2 regions of the Idiomarina sp. OT37-5b genome follow, and region 1 is predicted to be linked to the other one. Evidence: predicted binding sites of a transcription regulator. Region 1 holds the regulator's gene; the other holds the start of a gene.
The links. The regulator ArgR, encoded in region 1, controls arginine synthesis, uptake and breakdown. The targets are predictions, from matches to a motif close to ANTGAATANNTATTCANT.
Positions count from the first base shown of each region.

Region 2: C5610_RS12105 (aspartate aminotransferase family protein) is a predicted target of ArgR. The motif match lies at 1,343-1,360, and genes of this name have one in related genera.

Region 1 is NZ_CP027188.1:400,468-410,539, reverse strand. It holds gene rpmA (50S ribosomal protein L27) at 74-331, opposite strand; gene rplU (50S ribosomal protein L21) at 347-658, opposite strand; gene ispB (octaprenyl diphosphate synthase) at 1,047-2,018, opposite strand; gene mdh (malate dehydrogenase) at 2,400-3,329, opposite strand; gene argR (transcriptional regulator ArgR) at 3,488-3,961, shown strand; gene C5610_RS01930 (Dyp-type peroxidase) at 3,937-4,902, opposite strand; gene C5610_RS01925 (DUF885 domain-containing protein) at 5,036-6,793, shown strand; gene C5610_RS01920 (efflux RND transporter permease subunit) at 6,810-9,857, opposite strand; gene C5610_RS01915 (efflux RND transporter periplasmic adaptor subunit) at 9,857-10,072, opposite strand, start outside.
Region 2 is NZ_CP027188.1:2,561,023-2,571,094, reverse strand. It holds gene C5610_RS12115 (anthranilate synthase component II) at 1-104, shown strand, start outside; gene C5610_RS12110 (HDOD domain-containing protein) at 123-1,298, shown strand; gene C5610_RS12105 (aspartate aminotransferase family protein) at 1,533-2,738, shown strand; gene astA (arginine N-succinyltransferase) at 2,751-3,773, shown strand; gene astD (succinylglutamate-semialdehyde dehydrogenase) at 3,789-5,258, shown strand; gene C5610_RS12090 (DUF3802 family protein) at 5,271-5,612, shown strand; gene C5610_RS12085 (OsmC family protein) at 5,620-6,039, shown strand; gene C5610_RS12080 (23S rRNA (adenine(2030)-N(6))-methyltransferase RlmJ) at 6,036-6,896, shown strand; gene C5610_RS12075 (phosphoribulokinase) at 6,909-7,808, opposite strand; gene C5610_RS12070 (SlyX family protein) at 7,863-8,093, opposite strand; gene C5610_RS12065 (WD40 repeat domain-containing protein) at 8,097-9,086, opposite strand; gene fkpA (FKBP-type peptidyl-prolyl cis-trans isomerase) at 9,181-9,945, shown strand; gene rsd (sigma D regulator) at 10,000-10,072, opposite strand, start outside.

The DNA of each region.
Region 1 (10,072 bases):
AAGCCCCGCCTATTGTAGGCGGGGCTCCGTAATCAGTCACCTGCTATTGCAGGCGGCTTTGGCAATCCGTTAATTAGTCAGTGATAACACTGATGTATTTACGGTTTTTGTTGCCTTTGGTTTCGAAAGAAACTTTGCCTTCTGCAGTCGCGAACAAGGTGTGGTCTTTACCCATACCTACGTTGTCGCCGGCGTGGAACTTAGTACCACGTTGACGAACAAGGATGTTGCCTGCTAATACAGACTCACCACCGAAACGCTTAACACCCAGACGTTTACTCTCTGAGTCACGACCGTTTTTGGTTGAACCACCAGCCTTTTTGTGTGCCATGTCGTTACTCCTTAATTAGCTGTTGATACCAGTGATTTTCACTTCAGTGAACCACTGACGATGACCTTGTTGGCGACGAGAATGCTTACGACGACGGAACTTGACGATTTTTACTTTATCGCCACGACCGTGGTTTACGATCTCTGCCTTAACTTTGCCACCTGATACGAACGGCGCGCCAATTTTCACGTCGCTGCCGTCAGAAACCATCAAAACCTGGTCGAACTCAACTACGTCTCCGGTAGCTGCTTCCAGTTTTTCCAGGCGGACGATTTGGCCTTCAGTCACACGGTGCTGCTTACCGCCACTTTGGAATACTGCGTACATAGTAATCTCCACAACCCTTATGGGTATCCAAATTTAAATCAGGGCGCGAATTGTACTGAAAAGCGGAAATTAACGCAAGCGGTAATTTCCGCTTGGCGCCGCCTGCGGCGGCTTGCTTGGCGACTCGTGCTACGCACGTGTCTTGCCCGGCGCGGGCTCCGCCCGCTTGCCGGGCGCGCCGAAGGCGCTTGCAACCCCCGGCGAGTCGCGCCTGCGGCGCGACAAGCCTCCTTGCGCCGTAGGCGCAAGGTACGGCGTTTTCGCAAGGCGCTTCGCGCCGCCGGGCAAGTTCGCGTAGCGAACGCCGCGCAAGCTGCAAGCACCGCTTGCAGCGCCAAGCAAGCGGACAAAGCCCGCGCCAAGCGCAACGCAGTAAGGCGTTGTGGAGTTAAGCGATACGATTGACTGACAAATCAGCGAGCGCCAGCAAGGCCTGTTTGTAGTCTGAATCTGGAATATCCGCTAACGCGTCGCGCGCCTGTTGTGCCGCTTCCAGCGCTTTTTCGCGGGTGTAGGTCAACGCCCCGGTACGCTCCATCGCGGTCAAAACCGTTTGCAAATGCTCGCGTCCGTCGCCGTTTTCGATCGCGGCGCGAATCAAATTTTGCTCAGTTTCATCACCATGCCACATAGCGTACAACAGCGGCAGCGTCGGTTTTCCTTCAGCCAGATCGTCGCCGGCATTCTTACCCATGGTTGCGGTATCCGCGGTATAATCCAGCAAATCATCGACGAGCTGAAACGCGGTACCGAGATAGCGGCCATAATCCGCCATCGACGCCGTCACATCATCATCCTGCTCGGTTAAAATGCCGGCCAACTGCGTTGCCGCTTCAAACAGTTTCGCGGTTTTGCCGTAAATGACATTAAAGTAGCGTGCTTCGGTGGTATCAGGATCATTGCAGTTCATTAACTGCAGTACTTCACCTTCGGCGATGATATTGGTGGCATCGGCCAAAATACTGAGGATTTTCAGCGAGTCCAGCTGCACCATCATCTGGAAGGCACGGGTGTAAAGAAAATCACCCACCAGTACTGAGGCTTCATTGCCAAATACTGCGTTGGCGGTTTTGCGTCCGCGCCGCAGTTCGGATTCGTCCACTACGTCATCGTGCAACAAAGTTGCGGTATGAATAAATTCGATGATGGCGGCCAGCTTTTGATGATCGTTGCCCTGATACCCAAGGGCTCGGGCGGCGAGTACGGTCAACAAGGGACGGAGTCGTTTACCGCCGCTGTTAACGATGTACATGCCAAGTTGGTTGATTAGGGCAACATCTGATGTTAGCTGTTCACCGATCAGCGCGTTAACCCCAAGCATGTCGTCTTTGGCTAACGCGTTAATGGACTGCATATCCATGGTAGCTATCTGTTTTTACAAAATTTAACGGAAGCGCCATGCTACATCATTTTTACAATAAGCGCTAGGCACCGCCTTCGGCGGTTTGCTCGGCGGTACGTGCTTCGCCGTACCTTGCCTGGCGCGGGCTCCGCCCGCTTGCTGGGCGCGCCGTAGGCGCTTGTAAACCCCAGCGAGTCGCGCCTGTGGCGCGACAAGCCTCCTTGCGCCGTAGGCGCAAGTTACGGCGCTTTGCTGCAAGCGCCTTCGGCGCGCCAGGCAAGTTCGCGGAGCGGACGCCGAGCAAGACACGGCGAAGCACGTGTCGCCAGGCAAGCCGCCGCAGGCGGCGCCAGGCATAAAAAAACCGCGCCGAAGCGCGGTTTTTTTGGCGACACCCGATTAAACGAAATCGATGCCTTTTTGAATATCGCTCTTGAGGCCATCCAGCATCTCATCCATGCATTGCTTCTCGAATGCACTCAGCTCGCCGTAAGGCAGCACTTCTTCAACGCCATTTTTACCCAGACGTACTGGCTGTGCGAAGAAAGTCGCGTGGTCACCTGGACCTTCAACGTAGGTGCACTCGACGGTTTCCTGACCTTGTAAGCCTTTCACCAGCGATAAGCAGAAGCGTGCTGCCGCCTGACCCATCGACAAGGTCGCTGAACCACCGCCTGCTTTCGCTTCAACCACTTCGGTACCGGCGTTTTGAATACGATGCGTCAGATCGTTAATTTCTTGCTCGGTAAACTCAACACCTTCAACCTGAGACAGCAATGGCAGAATCGTCGTACCGCTGTGACCACCGATAACCGGTACCGTCACGTTAGCCGGGTTAAGGCCACGCAGTTCCGCGACGAACGCTTCCGAGCGGATAACATCCAACGTAGTAACACCAAACAACTTGCGCTTATCGTAGCAACCGTTTTGCTTCAGTACTTCAGCAGCGATAGGAACTGTGGTGTTAACCGGGTTAGTGATGATACCCACACAAGCGTCCGGGCAATTATCAGCAACGCCCTGCACCAGGTTTTTCACGATGCCCGCGTTCATGTTAAACAAGTCTGAACGATCCATACCCGGCTTACGCGGAACACCGGCTGGAATCAATACGATGTCACTGCCCACCAACGCTGATGCCAGATCGTCTTTACCGAAACCGGTCACTTTAACGTCGGTCGGGATGTGGCTCAGGTCAACAGCAACACCCGGAACGACCGGTGCTACGTCATATAAAGATAACTCAGAACCTGCTGGTAATTGAGTTTTAAGAAGTAATGACAATGCCTGGCCGATACCACCGGCCGCACCTAATACGGCTACTTTCATCTCAGACTCCATTTGACTGTTTGATAAGGTACTGCATAAGCATAGAATAGTTATGCAATATTTGGCGCAAAACTGTACTCTAATAGGGTTAAAATTACAAATTTAGCCGCGGCTGGTCACCCACCAACCCGGTACCGCAAACCTGGAACACAAGACTTATGACCAAAGCAGATTTACTGGATGCGTTCAAAGCATTACTCAAAGAAGAACGCTATGGCTCACAAACGGAAATTGTCGATGCCCTTAAAGCACAGGGATTCACTAATGTCAGTCAGTCAAAAGTCTCACGCATGCTGAGCAAACACGGCGCTGTTCGCACCCGCAATGCTAAGCAGGAGATGGTTTACTGTTTACCCGCTGAGATTAGCGTACCTTCAGCCAAAGCACCATTAAATCAGCTTGTACTGGATATTCAGCATAATGATGTGATGGTGATCATCCGTACCAGCCCGGGCGCGGCACAGTTGATCGCGCGGCTGTTGGATTCGGTGGGGAAAAAAGAAGGCGTATTGGGCACGATTGCCGGTGACGATACCATCTTTATTGCACCGTTAAAGGTGTCGGAAATTGACTTTACCTTGACCAAAGTCAAAGAGTTGTTTGCCACTCATTCGGTGGTATCAGAACCCTGACGCGATTCGGTCTGTATCGCGTAGCGATAACGTTTTAAAAAATCCGGGGACGGGACGAAAAAGCTGGCGTTGGTAACGGCCTGAGTGTAGTCCAGCAAAGGGTCATAATGACCCTGTTCGTCTTCGTAGTAGCGTACTTTAAGCCAATCGATAACGGTTTTGGGCTGGTTGCTAAAATACATGCCAAGCAGCCCTTGTTCACGCAGGTCGCCCCAAGGCATGTTTTGTCGTAACAAGGCTACCGGTTGCTCGTCAGTGCCTAGCAAACGAGTTTTGGCGGCGTGTGTAACCCCTTCAATTTCGGCCTCCGCTAAGCGCTCACCGGATACTTTATCGCGCCCCATGATTTGTTGTTGCCGTTCAGGTCCGAGGTGGTCCCAGCGCCTGAGATCGTGACGAAATTTTTGCAGAAACAAATAGCTGCCACCGGCAAACTCCGCATCCATGTCTGGGTCGAGCAGCGCAACGGCGCGCTTGCGTAAGCCCCGAGGATTATCGGGCGCATCAATGAAGCCGGTCAGGTCTCGGCCATCCAGATAACGAAAGGTACGCAACTGCTCAACCACTTCGACATCATAACCTAACCACTCGAGCAGGGTTCGCCCGGCCAGGTAATTGGCGTCAAATCGATCGGAGCGGATCTGCAATAATAAGTCGTAAGGCTGTCGTGGTGCTTCACGGTCGCCCTGCGACAGCTCCGGGAAACGGCGTAAATAAACCGGTTTCTGCTCCGGATAGACGACATCCCAATAATCGGCCCCTACGGCGACAAAGCCGTTCAGCATCGATTCGGAAAAGCGATCATCAAGTTCGCTGATGATGTCCGGAATGCGCGCCAGCTTGCCACGCACCGCATCAACGTCATCTGTCATTACGTTGCAGAATAAGGTTAAACCATGCAGATTAGGTTCGGCACAAACGCCGGATTGTGCTTTTAGCAAAGTTGACCCCGTTGTTGTTGTTTTTAGGCCGCCGTTTGAGACATTTGGCGTGCTTTTTCGGTTCTTTTACATTGCCGCGAACTGCAGGCATTATAGAATGCCTTTATTTAATATTGCTTCGCAAGGAAAAATCATGCGCAAAACGATCATTGCTTTAGCGGTTCTGTCACTGACTTCGTGTGCCAGTCAGACGGACGCGCCAAATCAACGGACTACGACCAACAATAGCGCGGTTGCGGCCAGCTCACAAACTCAACAGTTTAAACAATTGGCTGACACCATTTGGGAAGCACTTTCGGCACCACACAAAACCGCGCTGCCGGATATGTCGCCAGACGCGTTAAAGCAACGCTTCGAGCGCCATCAAACATGGCTTAAACAACTCGATGCCATCGATGTCGCACAGCTTGATAAGCAGGATCGTATTAATCACGCCATGATCCATTATGCATTGAAAAACCGTGTCGATGAGTACCGGTTTAATGCCCACCTGATGCCGCTAACCGCCGAGGGCTCATTTCACAGTTCACTGGCGTTTATGCCGGGCTATACCCGTTTTAACAGCGAACAGGATTATCGCGACTACCTTGCCAAACTCGGCACCATCGAACGTTACATGGCGCAACAGACCGACTGGCTGCGGCAGGCCATCGAGCAAGGCTATACTCAGCCTAAAGCAGCCATGGCCGGCTTTGAAGAAAGTATCCTTGCGTACATCGTACAAGATCCGACAGCCAGCGTTTATTACGACCCGTTCCAGCAGCAGCCGACGTTTATTGATGACAGCACCTGGGCCGATTTACAACAACAAGCCGCCACCATCATTGATGACCAAATCATGCCGGCTTACGACGATTACTTTACCTTCATGGTCAGTGAGTACTTACCAAGTGCTCGTGAATCCGTCGGTGCCAGCGAGCTGCCAAACGGTGATGCCTTCTATAAAAACCGCATTGAACATTACACCACCACCGACTTGAGTGCGGAAGAAATTCATAACATCGGTTTGCAGGAAGTTGCCCGTATTCGTGCTGAAATGTTGCGCGTGATCGAAGAAACCGGCTTTGACGGCGACTTTGATGACTTTGTTCATTTCCTGCGTACCGACGAGCAGTTCTATCCAAAGTCCGCAGAAGAATTGCTGCGCTATGCCGCCTGGATCGCCAAAAAAATGGACGGCGAACTGCCCAAACTGTTTAAAACGCTGCCACGCAAGCCTTATGGTATTGCTCCGGTGCCGGAAGAAATCGCACCCAAATACACCACCGGTCGCTATTCAGGCACCAACCGCGATGACCGCGCCGGTTTTTATTGGGTTAACACCTATGCCCTGGACCGTCGCCCGTTGTATCAGATGGAAGCGTTGACCTTACACGAGGCGGTGCCGGGTCATCATTTGCAGAATGCACTGGCCGGCGAACTGGAGGGGTTACCTGAATACCGTCAACAGACCTATATCTCAGCCTTCGGTGAGGGCTGGGGGCTGTATTCGGAGTATCTGGGGCTGGAAGCGGGCTTTTATCAGGACCCCTACAGCAACTTTGGTCGTCTGAGTTATGAGATGTGGCGCGCGGCGCGACTGGTGGTGGATACCGGTATGCACGCGATGGGCTGGAGCCGTGAGCGGGCGATTGAGTTTATGGCCAATAACACGGCGTTGTCCTTGCATAACGTAACGACCGAGATTGATCGTTACATTACGTGGCCGGCGCAGGCGTTGTCATACAAGCTGGGTGAGTTAACCATTAAGCGCTTACGAGCCGAGGCTGAGCAGCAATTGGGGGCTGACTTTGATCTGCGTGAGTTCCACGATGCGATTCTGGAGAATGGCAGCGTGCCGCTGGACATTCTCGAGGCTCACATCAATGACTGGATCAACCAGCAACGCTAGACGCCGTCGGCGGCGCCTAGCGCTTGGGTGAAGCGATGAGCGCGTACATCACCGGTACCACGATGAGCGTCAGTACCGTCGCAAACCCAAGGCCAAACATGATCACCGTCGCCATACTGGCAAAGAAGTCATCAAATAACAGCGGTAGCATCCCCAGAATTGTGGTTGCTGCCGCCATCGCAACCGGACGAACGCGGCTGACCGACGCATCCACCAACGCCTGATGCGGCGGTTTACCCTCGCCCAGCTCAACATTCACCTGCTCCAGCAAAACCACGCCGTTCTTGATCAGCATCCCCGACAAACTCAAGAAGCCAAGTAACGCCATAAAACCAAACGGCTTATCCAACAGCAACAGGCCTGCTGTCACCCCCACAATCGACAACGGTACTGTCGTCCACAACACCACCGCCAGGCGAGCGGAATTGAACAACAACACCGTGATGATAAACATCACCAAAAATCCCAGCGGTAACGAGCTGAACAGCGCCGTCTGAGCCTTATTTGACGCCTCGTGCTGACCTCCCCAGGACAGTTCATAACCCAGCGGCAGCGACAGCGCCTCAATCTGCGGACGGACCCGTTCAAATACCGCTGTGGCGGTTTCCTCACCCAGTACATCATGATCAGCCATCACCGTCAGCGTGCGTTTGCGATCACGGCGTAAAATTAAGGCGTCCTCCCACTCTACGTCTATGCGCTGTACCACCTGCGCCAACGGCAAAAAGCGATCCATGACTGGACTGTATATCTGCAGTTCCTGCCAGTTATCCAGATCCACTCGTTCGCTGGCCGGAGCCCGCGAGACAATAGGCAGTAAATCGGTGCCATCACGGTACAAGCCGACCTGGCGACCAACAAAGTTGGTCCGCAGCAGATCATTAACGTCCTGTTTGGTAATACCCAGTCGCCGTGCCGCCGACTCATCAAAACGCGGCCTTAGCAACTTAGTTTTGTTGCGCCAGTCATGACGAATATTCATGGCGCCCGGATCCTTGGCCAGAATCGCTTCGATCTGCGTCGCAATCTCACGTAATACTGCCGGTTCTGAACCACTGATGCGCGCTTCGATTTTGGCCGGCGTCGCCGGTCCAATTTCGACTCGAATCAGTTTATCTTCCACCTGAGGATGAGCGACCCGGATGTGTTCACGGACATTGGCCATGATCTGCTCCATGGCGTCCTTATCCTGAGCTCGCACAATTAACTGTGCATAACTTTCGTACGCTTTTTCGACCAGATAGGTCAAGGTAAAACGCGGTGCGCCCTGACCGACGGTTGTGGACACCGAAACCACCTGCGGCTGCGCCAGCAGGTATTGTTCCAGGCGCTTGGAGTCCTGTGCCGTGGTGCGAATATCGGTACCTTGCGGATACCAGAGGTCAACGTAGAACATCGGCGTCGTCGACGGTGGAAAAAACGCTTGTTTAACTTGCTTAAAGCCGGCTGCGGATACCACCAACAGTGCCAGCATCAATAACATGGTAAACACTTTGTGCCGCAGACAGGCTTCCAGCACACGTCGATAAACGCGATACACCGGATGGTCGAAGACATCACTGTTACCATCACCACTGATGTCCTTTTTGGAATACAGCCGGTCCGCTAAAAATGGGATCAATATCAGTGCCGTAATCCAACTTAACAACAGCGAAATCAGCAACACCCAAAACAAACTGCCGGCAAATTCGCCGGTCGCATCCGCTGACAGACCAATCGGCGCAAACGCAATGATACCAATCACCGTACCACCCAACAGCGCCCATTGATTCTGTTTCACGGTGATCACCGCGGCCTGCAGTTTTGATTGCCCGCGGCGCATGCCCACCACAATGCCATCGGCGATCACAATGGCATTATCAACCAACATCCCCAGCGCAATGATCAACGCCCCCAGGGATACCCGTTGCAGGTTGATCGAAAACACGTTCATGAAGATGAAGGTACCCAGCACCGTCAACAACAATACCGTGCCGATCAACAGACCACTGCGAAACCCCATGGTTACCAGCAACGCGATAATAACGATCGCGACCGCTTCGACCAAGTTCAGCAGAAAGTCATTGACCGAGTTTTCGACCGCATGCGGCTGATCGTAGATGCGTTCCAACTGCATCCCGATGGGTTGCGCATAGCTCAGCTCATCCAGCTTTGCCTGAATGCGCTCGCCGACCTCCACGACATTCACGTTATCGGCAAAAGACAGCCCCAGCCATACCGATGGCAGACCGTTAAAACGCACCACCTGCTGGGGAATTTCCTCTACCGTTCGATAGATTGCGGCAACATCCCGCAGGTAAATGCGTTCGTCGGCACCGGGATTTGATATCACTAAATTGGCCAACTCCTCCACCGACTCAAACTCACCACTGGTGGCGATGCGGAACGCTTCGTCTTCGATGGTTACGCGACCGGCATCGGCCACCGTATTTTGCGTGGTCAATAAGTTGGCGATGCGAGCCGGAGGAATGCCCACGTTTGACAGTTTCGCCCGCGACACTTCAACCACCACCTGCTCTTGTTGCTCACCGGTTGCCACCACTTTACCGACGCCTTCAACCAGCACCAATTCGCGGCGCAGAAAATCCGCATAATGTTCAATGTCATGATAGGAGTAACCCTCGCCGGTGATCGCCAGTAGCACCCCATAAACATCGGCAAAATCATCACGCACCATCGGTTGCTGAGTGCCCGGCGGCAAACGGCGGCTGGCATCACCGACTTTACGGCGCAATTCATCCCAGATTTGCTCCAGGTCATCGGCACGGTAAATCGATTTCATCTCCACCGTAATCTGCGACAGTCCCGGCTTGGAAATCGAACGCACATGATCAACGTAACTGAGTTCCTGAATCGCATTCTCGAGCGGGTAACTGACCTCTTCCTCAACCTGTTGCGCCGATGCGCCGGGGTATTGGGTAATCACCATCGCCTGCTTGATGGTGAACTTAGGATCTTCCAGCCGGCCTAACTGCGTCAGACTGACGATACCACCAATTAATAAAATCAATAGCAGTAGCCAGCTACTGGTTTTACGTTCCATGCTGTATTGAGCGATGTTCATTACAGCCCCCGCTCACGCTTCCATTGACGAATGGACTGGCCGTTTTGTAATTGCTGCACACCGGCGGCAACCACACGCTCACCGGCGCTGAGTCCGTCGCTGATCAACAAACCGCTGTTGGTCATGTTGCCGACTTCGACCGCGACCTGAGTGACCGTCATATCGTCGTTAACACGCCACACATAAGACTGCCCCTGAGGGTCAGCAAACACCGC
Region 2 (10,072 bases), 730 kb from region 1:
GGCATACCGAGTTGCCGTTATACGGTGTGCAGTTTCATCCCGAATCAGTCATGACAGAGGCAGGGCATCAATTGTTGCAAAATTTTCTCGAAACACGGAATTAGCGGGAGCGTCACGCGTAAATGTACGATTTTTTTGCAGTATCAACAGAAGGGGGCAGCAAAGATCCTGCCATCCGGCTTGAAAAACGCTTCATCAACTATCTGATCAGTCTGCCTTTTGCCCGCAAAGGCCGCGATAAAGCGGACGGCAAGGAAGAGGAAAAGCAGGAACAGCGGCGACGCTTGTTGCAGGTTGAGCAGATTAATCATGATGAACGGGAACGTCTTAAGCAGGCACGCCAACGTTACGCCGATCGCGTTTCCGACGAGCTTCATGAAGCCATTTACCACCGTATATTGGAGCGTATTGAGGACGCCACTTACGTGCGTGAACGGTTAATTCCGCTTCCTGAACAACTGCCCGAATTACTGGATATTCTCAGCACTAAGGCGGCGTCAATGCGGCGCATCGAAAACGTCGTACAGGGACTCGACTGGTTCCATAACGGCGTTTTAAAAACGGTTAACCAACCGCCTTTTATCGACAAACGGCGTAAACAAAAGCAAGTCAAAGTAGAAAATTTGCGCACCGCAATGAGCTTTATGGGGCCGGAGAATCTAAGAATTCTAACGCCCGCGTACGTGATGCAATATTGGTTGCCGCCATCAACCCACCCGTTTACGTTATTCCGCCGGAAGATCTGGGATCACAGTTTAGGCACAGCCATTCTTGCGCATGAAATTGCGACTCAAGACGGCCTGAAAGATCCGGTACTGGCGTACACCCTGGGGATGTTCCATGAACTGGGTAAAATTGCACTCACCAAATTGTATTTGCGGGTATTTGATGACACTCAACGCGAAATGGCGATGAAGTCAATCAAGGACAGTACGCCTGATAAACACAATGCCCTGGTCGAGTTGAAACCGGATGAACGTTTTTTACGTAATTTAATGCTCGAGCAAGATAAGAAAGTGAGCTACTTGGTGGCTGAGGGCTGGGGCTTACAACGAGTTCCGATAAGCCAGCACCTGTTGAGTTTCACCCAGGCGAAGACGCAGGACGATTACACCGATTATGCCCGTGTGTTGGGTCAGGCTAACGCGTTTTGTGAGTTTCGTTTATTACGCGAGGTTGATCTTGCTTCGGTTGAAGAAGGTTTGATCTTACTGAAGAAACACGACATTGGTGCCGAGCGCGTCAAAACGCTGAATAATGTTAATTTAAAACGTCCCAAAGTGATTGTTCCTGAATAAGTTCCCTTCTGTTTATGACTAATCATGCGCCGTAATGGCGCATGGTTGAATAGTTATTCCGTTCTTTTGAAAAAACGCCCGAGGCCGCGCATAGTCTGGCGTCAGCGCCTAATTAAAACAGACAAACTGATTAAAATTTGGCATAATTACGGGCTACTCTATTAATCCATGACTCTTATCAATTAATTCGCACAAGCGATAAGGAAGTGAGCAATGGCCGACAACCACAACGCAATTTCAGTCACCCGTGACTTGTTTAATGAAGTTATGGTGCCTAACTATAACCCGGCAAGTATGATTCCAGTGAAAGGTGAAGGATCACGTGTCTGGGACCAGGAAGGTAAAGAATACATCGATTTTGCCGGTGGTATCGCGGTAAATTGTTTGGGTCATTGTCACCCGGCAATGGTGTCTGCATTGCATGAACAAAGTAAGAAGCTTTGGCACCTGAGTAACGTATTTACCAACGAGCCTGCTATTCGTCTGGCAAAGAAACTGACGGAAGCAACCTTTGCCGACCGCGTTTATTACGCCAATTCGGGAGCAGAAGCCAATGAAGCGGCATTAAAACTGGCTCGTCGCTGGGCGTTGGATGTTCATGGCGAAGATAAGCAACAGATCATTGCGTTTAGCAAAGGCTTCCATGGCCGCACTTTCTTCACCGTTACCGTTGGCGGGCAGCCGGCCTATTCAGAAGGTTTCGGTCCAAAGCCAGGCGCTATCGATCATGTCCCTTACAATGACATCGACGCACTGAAAGCGTTGATTTCTGACAAGACCTGCGCCGTCATGATGGAACCATTACAAGGTGAAGGCGGTGTAGTGCCTCCGGATATGGACTTTGTAAAAGCCGTTCGTGAACTCTGTGACCAACATAATGCGCTATTGATTTTTGACGAAGTTCAGACCGGCTTTGGTCGCACCGGTACGTTATATGCCTACGAGCAATTGGGTGTGACGCCGGATATTTTGACCAGTGCAAAATCGCTCGGTGGTGGATTCCCGATTGGTGCCATGCTGACAACTGAGGCAATTGCTGAGCACTTGAAGCCGGGTACCCACGGCAGCACTTACGGTGGTAACCCATTGGCTTGCGCGGTGTCGGAAGCAGTGTTGGATGTGGTTAACACCGAACAGGTGCTCAATGGCGTCAAACAACGCGAGCAATGGATGAAAGAACAGTTAACGGCGATCGGTGAAAAGTACGGTGTTTTTAAAGACGTGCGCGGTAAAGGCTGCCTGCTGGGCGCTGAGCTGAGCGACAAATTTGAAGGCCGTGCGCGTGACTTTTTATTGGCCGGACAGGAGCATGGTGTGATGGTTCTGGTTGCCGGTGCGAACGTTATTCGTTTGACACCATCGTTGATCATTCCGGAAGAAGACATCAAAGAAGGTCTTCAGCGCTTTGAGAAAGCGGTCGCGCAAGTCATCGGCGAATAAAGGAGCTGAGCTATGTTGCTGATCCGACCGATTGAGTCAGCTGATTATGAGGCGCTATACAGCTGCGCCGTAGAATCAGGCCATGGCTTTACCTCGCTGCCGGTAGATCAAGCCTTGCTCGAGCGAAGAATCGCTCGAGCCAAGCAGGCGTTTACCAAAAAAGACGTGGTAACACCGGGCGATGAAAGTTACTTATTTGTGATGGAAGACACCGAGTCCGGTGAAATTGCGGGCGTGAGTGGGATCGAAGCAGCAGTCGGCCTAACCGAAGCGTTTTGGCATTATCGATTGGGTAAAGCCGTTCACCACTCGGAAAAGCTGAATATTTATAATTCCTTAGAAACGTTGACGTTGTGTAATGACTACACTGGCGTATCGGAATTATGCACGCTGTTTTTACGCGAACCCTATCGTCATAGTATGAATGGGCGAACGTTATCGCGTTTTCGGATGTTGTTCCTGGCGCAGTTTAAACAACGTTTCAGTGATTGGGTTATTGCTGAAATGCGCGGTGTTTCTGACGAAAATGGTGACTCGCCGTTTTGGCAGTGGTTGGAGCAGCACTTCTTTTCGATGGACTTTCCAAAAGCTGATTACCTCAGTGGTGTCGGCGACAAGACCTTTATTGCCGAGTTGATGCCACGTTTTCCGATTTATACGGCGTTGCTGTCGGATGAGGCACGTGCGGTTATTGGTAAGGTGCATGACAATACACGTCCGGCACTGCGGTTACTGGAGGCGGAAGGATTACGTTTCCGAGGTTTTGTCGACATTTTTGACGCCGGACCTACGGTAGAAGCTGAAGTGTGTAACCTAAAAAGTGTGCGCAATAGCAGGCTGGTACCGGTTGAAATTGTCGCGCGGCTACCCGAGCAAGGTTTAAAGCCGCATATTGTCTGTAATACACAGCTTGAACACTTCCGTGCGGCGCAGCTTATGTGTCAGCCCGGCGCTGAAACGCTACAAATTACCGCAGAACAGGCACAGCATTTACAATTAGAACAAGGCGACGATGCACGCATCGTGGCCATGTAACAGGAGATTCATTTTATGAGTTCCAGTGTACAGTTTATTGACGGCAGCTGGGCTGCCGGTAAAGGCAAATTGTTTAAATCGATTGACCCGGCTCGTAACGAAGTCGTTTGGTCTGGCGAGGCGGCTGACGAGAGCCAAGTAGACGCTGCGGTTATGGCGGCGCGCAAAGCGTTCCCTGAATGGTCACAGCGCAGTTTTGACGAACGCCTGGCGATTTGTAAACGCTTTTCAGAGCTACTTGGCGAAAACAAGGAAGCTCTAGCGCGCACGATGGCAGAAGAGACAGGCAAACCGATTTGGGAAACACGCACCGAAGTGGGCGCTATGATCGGCAAAGTCGCAATTTCTGAAAAAGCGTATCATGAACGCACCGGCACGGTTGAGAATGATATGCCTGGTGCGAAAGCCTTTATTCGTCATAAGCCACACGGTGTCGTTGCAGTGTATGGTCCTTACAACTTCCCTGGTCACTTACCCAACGGACACATTGTGCCAGCACTGATTGCCGGTAATACCGTGGTATTTAAGCCGTCAGAGCTGACCCCAAAAGTGGCTGAATTCAGCGTTAAACTCTGGGAAAAAGCGGGTATTCCTGCTGGCGTTTTAAACTTGGTGCAGGGTGAAGTTGAAACCGGTAAGGCATTGTCCGTGCACCCGCAAATTGATGGGCTGTACTTTACCGGCTCGTCCAATACCGGGCATTTGTTGCATAAACAGTTTGGCGGCCGCCCGGACAAAATTCTGGCGTTGGAAATGGGCGGTAATAACCCACTCATCGTAACCAATGTGTCGGATGTCGATGCCGCGGTACACAATATCGTGCAATCTGCGTATATTACCTCAGGTCAGCGTTGTACCTGTGCGCGCCGTCTGTTTATCGAAGCCGGCGAAAAAGGTCAGGCGGTACTCGATCGTTTGGTGGAAGTCACCAAGAATATTGTGGTTGATGACTACGAGGCTGATCCACAACCCTTTATGGGTGCCATGATTTCAGCTAAAGCTGCTGCTGGAATGGCCGATGCACAAAGTGAGTTGTTGCGGTTAGGCGGTAAGTCATTGGTTAAGTTGACGCACCGGGATCCGCAAACTGGATTTGTCACACCAGGTATCGTTGACGTTACGGGTGTTGAAAATATTCCGGATGAAGAATATTTTGGACCATTGCTAAAAGTTTATCGCTTTTCATCACTGGATGAGGCGATTAAAGAAGCAAATAACACGCGCTATGGCTTATCTGCAGGCATTTTGTGTGATGATGAGGCAACCTATCGTTACTTCTTCAAGCACATCCGGGCAGGTATTGTGAACTGGAATAAACCGATTACAGGAGCCAGCAGTGCTGCCCCGTTTGGTGGTATCGGAGCGAGTGGTAACCACCGCGCCAGTGCCTATTACGCGGCTGACTACTGCTCGTATCCGGTCGCATCCGTTGAAGCATCGAGCATGACAATGCCCGAGAGCCTGGCGCCGGGATTAAAATTTTAATCAAGGCCTTTTATGATTGTTGACACCGACGGGTATATTGAGCTGGTCCAGTATTTAACGGGCCAGCTACCGCTGTTTGCGCAGAATACCGGTACTACGTCTACCGCGGATTATACCCTGCGCGAACTGCTTGAAGAAAAGCTGGGCGAAAGCATGATCACGGTGTTTGAGCAGAACCAGTTGGAGCAGGAAACACGGCTTGATATCGTTCGTGAGGCAGATGCCATCATGTATGATTTAGAGGAAGTCCTGTCGAGTGTCCTCAACAATCATCCCACCACCGAGCAAGAGGAATTTGTGGTTGAATTCGTCGGACTCGTGAAAAATCTTTTTGATCAGAAATTAAACAGTTAGGGTTCCCATGGCAGACAATCGTTTAACAGCCTCGGTAAAGTGGGTTGATGGGCTTACCTTCGTCGCCGAATCCGGCAGCGGACACCAAACGGTGTTGGACGGCAACAGTCCGGGAACAGCGCCCAGCCCAATGGAAATGATACTGATGGCAGCGGGCAGTTGCGCCTCGGTTGACGTGGTCAGTATCCTTGAAAAAGCCCGCCAAAAGGTGGTGCGCTGTGAATGCACCGTTACAGGTGAGCGTGTTGGTGCAACACCGAATGTGTTTAAAGCGATACACCTGGAATTTGTAGTGACCGGACACGATGTCGCAGAAAAGCACGTTGAACGCGCGGTTGCGCTGTCAGCCGATAAGTATTGTTCCGTCGCCAAAATGCTAGAAGCAAGTGTTGCAATGACACACAGTTATGTCATTCGTGCCGCATGAATTATCGCCATATTTATCATGCCGGTAACTTTGCCGACGTTTTCAAACATCTGTTGCTAACCCGCGCAATTAGCTATTTAAATCAGAAAGCCAAGCCTTACCTGGTGCTGGACACTCATGGTGGTATTGGCCGTTATGATTTTGCCACGGAAGAAGCGCAAAAAACCAATGAATACCGCGACGGCATCGGTCGCTTGCTGGCTGACGACCATCGCCCGGCATTTACAGACGACTACGTTGCTTGCGTGAATGCGCTGAATAATGGCTCGGCAGACCCCGCTCATTATCCGGGCTCACCCTGGCTTGCTCATGCATTGATGCGAACTCAAGATCGGCTTGTGGTGTGTGAACTGCATCAGCAGGATGCGGTCACCCTGCGCAAAAACTTAGTGACCTTGGGTGATAGTAAGAAATTACAAATTCTGGCGCCCCAAAATGGCTACCAAGCGCTGAGTGCAAAGCTACCGCCGAATGAGAAACGCGGACTGGTGTTGATTGATCCGCCGTTTGAACAAGTCGATGAGTTCGATCAGGTAACTACGGCGCTTGAGCAAGGTTTAAAGCGTTGGCAGACCGGCAGTTATGCGGTGTGGTTTCCCATCAAAGATCCGGTCAAAATCGCCGCTTTCTATGATGCGGTCGCTGCCATACCGGATGTGCCGAAAACATTAGCGATAGAACTGATGATTCGTTCAGCGGATGAAGCGAAAGGCCTAAGTGGCTGCGGTTTTGTCTGGATTAACCCGCCCTTTGGCATGGTTAACGAACTCAACGAAATCCTGCCTTATCTGACGCGGCTACTGGCTCAGAGTGACGGTGCCAGCAGCGATTATCGGTGGCTGGTCGCAGAATCCTGACGGCATTGGAGCTTATTTGGAGCTGATCCAGTCAAGCTGGGTTCTGGCTTTGAGTTTCCGCTCCATAATCTGTTCGATCAATGGCGTTAGAATGAGCTCCATGGCCAGCGCCATTTTACCGCCGGGCACCACCAAGGTATTCGTACGCGACATAAAAGAGCCCTCAATCATTTGCAGGTAATAGGGGAAGTCAACGTTTTTGATACCGCGAAAGCGGATCACGACGAAGCTTTCATCAAGTGAGGGAATGTCTTTGGCACTGAATGGGTTGGACGTATCTACCGTCGGTACCCGTTGAAAGTTGATGTGTGTTCTGGAGAACTGCGGCACGATATGGTGAATGTAATCTTCCATACTGCGCACAATACTGGTGGTGACGGCTTCACGTGAGTGGCCCCGATCCTGGGTATCGCGGATGAGTTTTTGAATCCATTCCAGGTTTACAATGGGAACCATACCAATCAACAAATCGACGTGCTGTGCAACATCATAACCTTCACCGGAAACACCGCCATGCAAGCCTTCATAAAACAACACGTCGGTATCGCTGGGTAAATCTTCCCAAGGGGTAAAAGTACCCGGCATTTGGTTGTAGGGCACGGCATCGTCGAAGGTGTGCAAGTATCGGCGGATTTGCCCTTGCCCAGATTTGCCATAGCAACGAAACAGCTCCTGCAAACGCTCGAAGTCGTTGGCCTCCTGACCGAAATAACTGATGTGCTTACCCTGTTCCTGCGCTTTACGGATCTCGAGCTCCATCTCGGGGCGCGAGTATCGGTGAAAGCTATCGCCTTCAACGAAGGCGGCGGCAATCTCCAGCGACCGGAAGATGTGGCGAACTGCCTGTCCGGTCGTGGTTGTGCCGGCGCCGGAAGAACCGGTCACCGCAATAATGGGGTGCTTTGCAGACATAATGTTCCATTAACAAAAAGTGAACATCTGTTATACATGACAGACGTCGTTGTTTCAATAATGCGGTGGCGGCGGTTCCTGACTTGGGTCGGCATCAGGCCCTGACTCATTATTTTGCAACTGATTCAGTTTACGGCCGAGCCAGCGCATGCGCTCGCTCATTGTCTTCAATTCATTATTTTGTTTGGTTACCAACTGGTTTAAGGATTCGATGGTATCTTCCTGAAAAGCTAGCTGCGTTTCTAAACTCTCTAGACGTGAGAGAAGTTCGTGGATATCGGTCATTACTTACTCATTCCAATTTGATTCAAGTTGCCACCATTCGGCCAGTCCGGCTGAGCTCTCGCTCAGAACGATGTTTTCATTGTCATAAAAATGTACCGCCAATACGACGGCGCTATTGGGGTTACGTTCTTCGACCAAACCCACATTCCAGTGTTTCAGTGACTTGCCGGTTTGGGTATCCCACAGTGTGATTCGGCGTGAAGGTGCACCTGTTATCAGCACGCTGCCATCCTGATTAAAGCGCGCGCTGCTGAAGATTTTTTGTCGATCAATAAATTGCAGCCGGCTGTACTCACTGCCGTCGGGCAACTGCCAGATTTTGGCGTTATCGGTACTTCCAGAAGTGAATACATACTTCGCGTTAGAGTGAAGAGCGACCTGAGTTACGCGGTTTTTATGTTCCCACTTGTGGACAATTTGGCCGCTGCGGGTATCCCATAAAATGGCCGATGCGTCATTACTGCCGCTGAGTACGTAAAAACCATTTGCAGAGATATCCACGACATTGACGCGCTCGGTATGACCGTAAAATTCAATACGCCGACCTGAGCTCGGATTAAAGGCGATTTGCGTACCATCCCGCTTTGCTAAAACGATGGTTGAACCGCCGTTACTTACGGCAACGTCCTGAATACCACCACTGCCGATTTTCCAAAAGCCAAGGTTCTCGCCACTTTTTGCGTCCCACAACGCGAACTCCACCCGGGTCGAGGTGGCGACAACACTGCCATCAAAGCTTGCGTCTACCGCGATAATTTGGGAGGTCTGGTCATCATGTTGCCATTGAAATTTGGCATCATTCGCATAGCGTGGCCAAAGTAAGATACCATTCTCATTGGTCGACACGACACTGAAGGAGCCATCATCTGCTATATCAGCGACATAGGTTCCCTGTTGTGCATGAATTTTTTGATGCACTTTATCCGGTGCCGGGCTGCAGCCTGTCACAACTAAAGCCAGGGCCACAAGGTAGAGTTTGTCGCGAAAAGTCATGGGCAAGCTTCCTGTGGTTGTGTAGTATGGTGCTGACCTCATTTAGGAATTATGGCATAGTCCGTAGCAATACGGGACCAAATTGGAGAAAAACATGAATCGAGTGATAAAGCCTTTAGCGCTGTCTGCTCTGACGTTAGCGCTGGCGGCCTGCTCACAGCAAGAGCAATACCCAGTCAGTCAGGAAGAGCTAAAAACCGAAGAACAAAAACAAGCCTACGCGCTCGGCTCATCCGTGGGTCGTTTTGTTGGCCGTAACCTCGACCAGCAAGAAGAAGCCGAAGTTATGCTGGATCGTAACATGGTGATTGCAGGTTTTGTTGACGCGGTGAAAGGTGAAGTGAAGTTGAATGAGGAAGAAGCAGAGAAATTGCTGAATGACCTCCGTTCGACGGTTATGGAGCAACGTCAAAATGTATTGGGTACCAAGGCGGCAGAGCAAGGTACGGCTTATCAGCAGGAAAATGCGAAGAAAGATGGCGTAACCGTAACGGAATCAGGACTTCAGTATGAAGTGCTGGAAGAAGGCTCGGGTGTCAGCCCTGCGGCGGACGATACCGTCGAAGTTCACTATGAAGGTACCTTGGTCAACGGTGAAGTATTTGACAGCTCTTATGAGCGTGGCGAACCGACCGTGTTCCCATTAAACCGTGTGATCCCAGGCTGGACCGAAGGCCTGCAGCTAATGAAAGAAGGCGCGAAGTATCGCTTCGTGATACCGGCTGAATTGGCTTACGGTGACCGTGAAGTGGGTGGCGGTCAAATTCCACCTAATTCAACGTTGATTTTTACCGTTGAGCTGCTTGATGTGAAAAACGACGAAGCAGAGAATGCGGACGGCACCGAGCAAAATAACTAATGGTGCTTAAATCACTAAAAAGCCGGCTTCGAGCCGGCTTTTTAATACGTGCTTTTAACTTTTAATCAGTTCATGCTCGTGCAGATGATTGAGCAGCTGATCTTCAAATTCCATCCGTAGTTCAAGT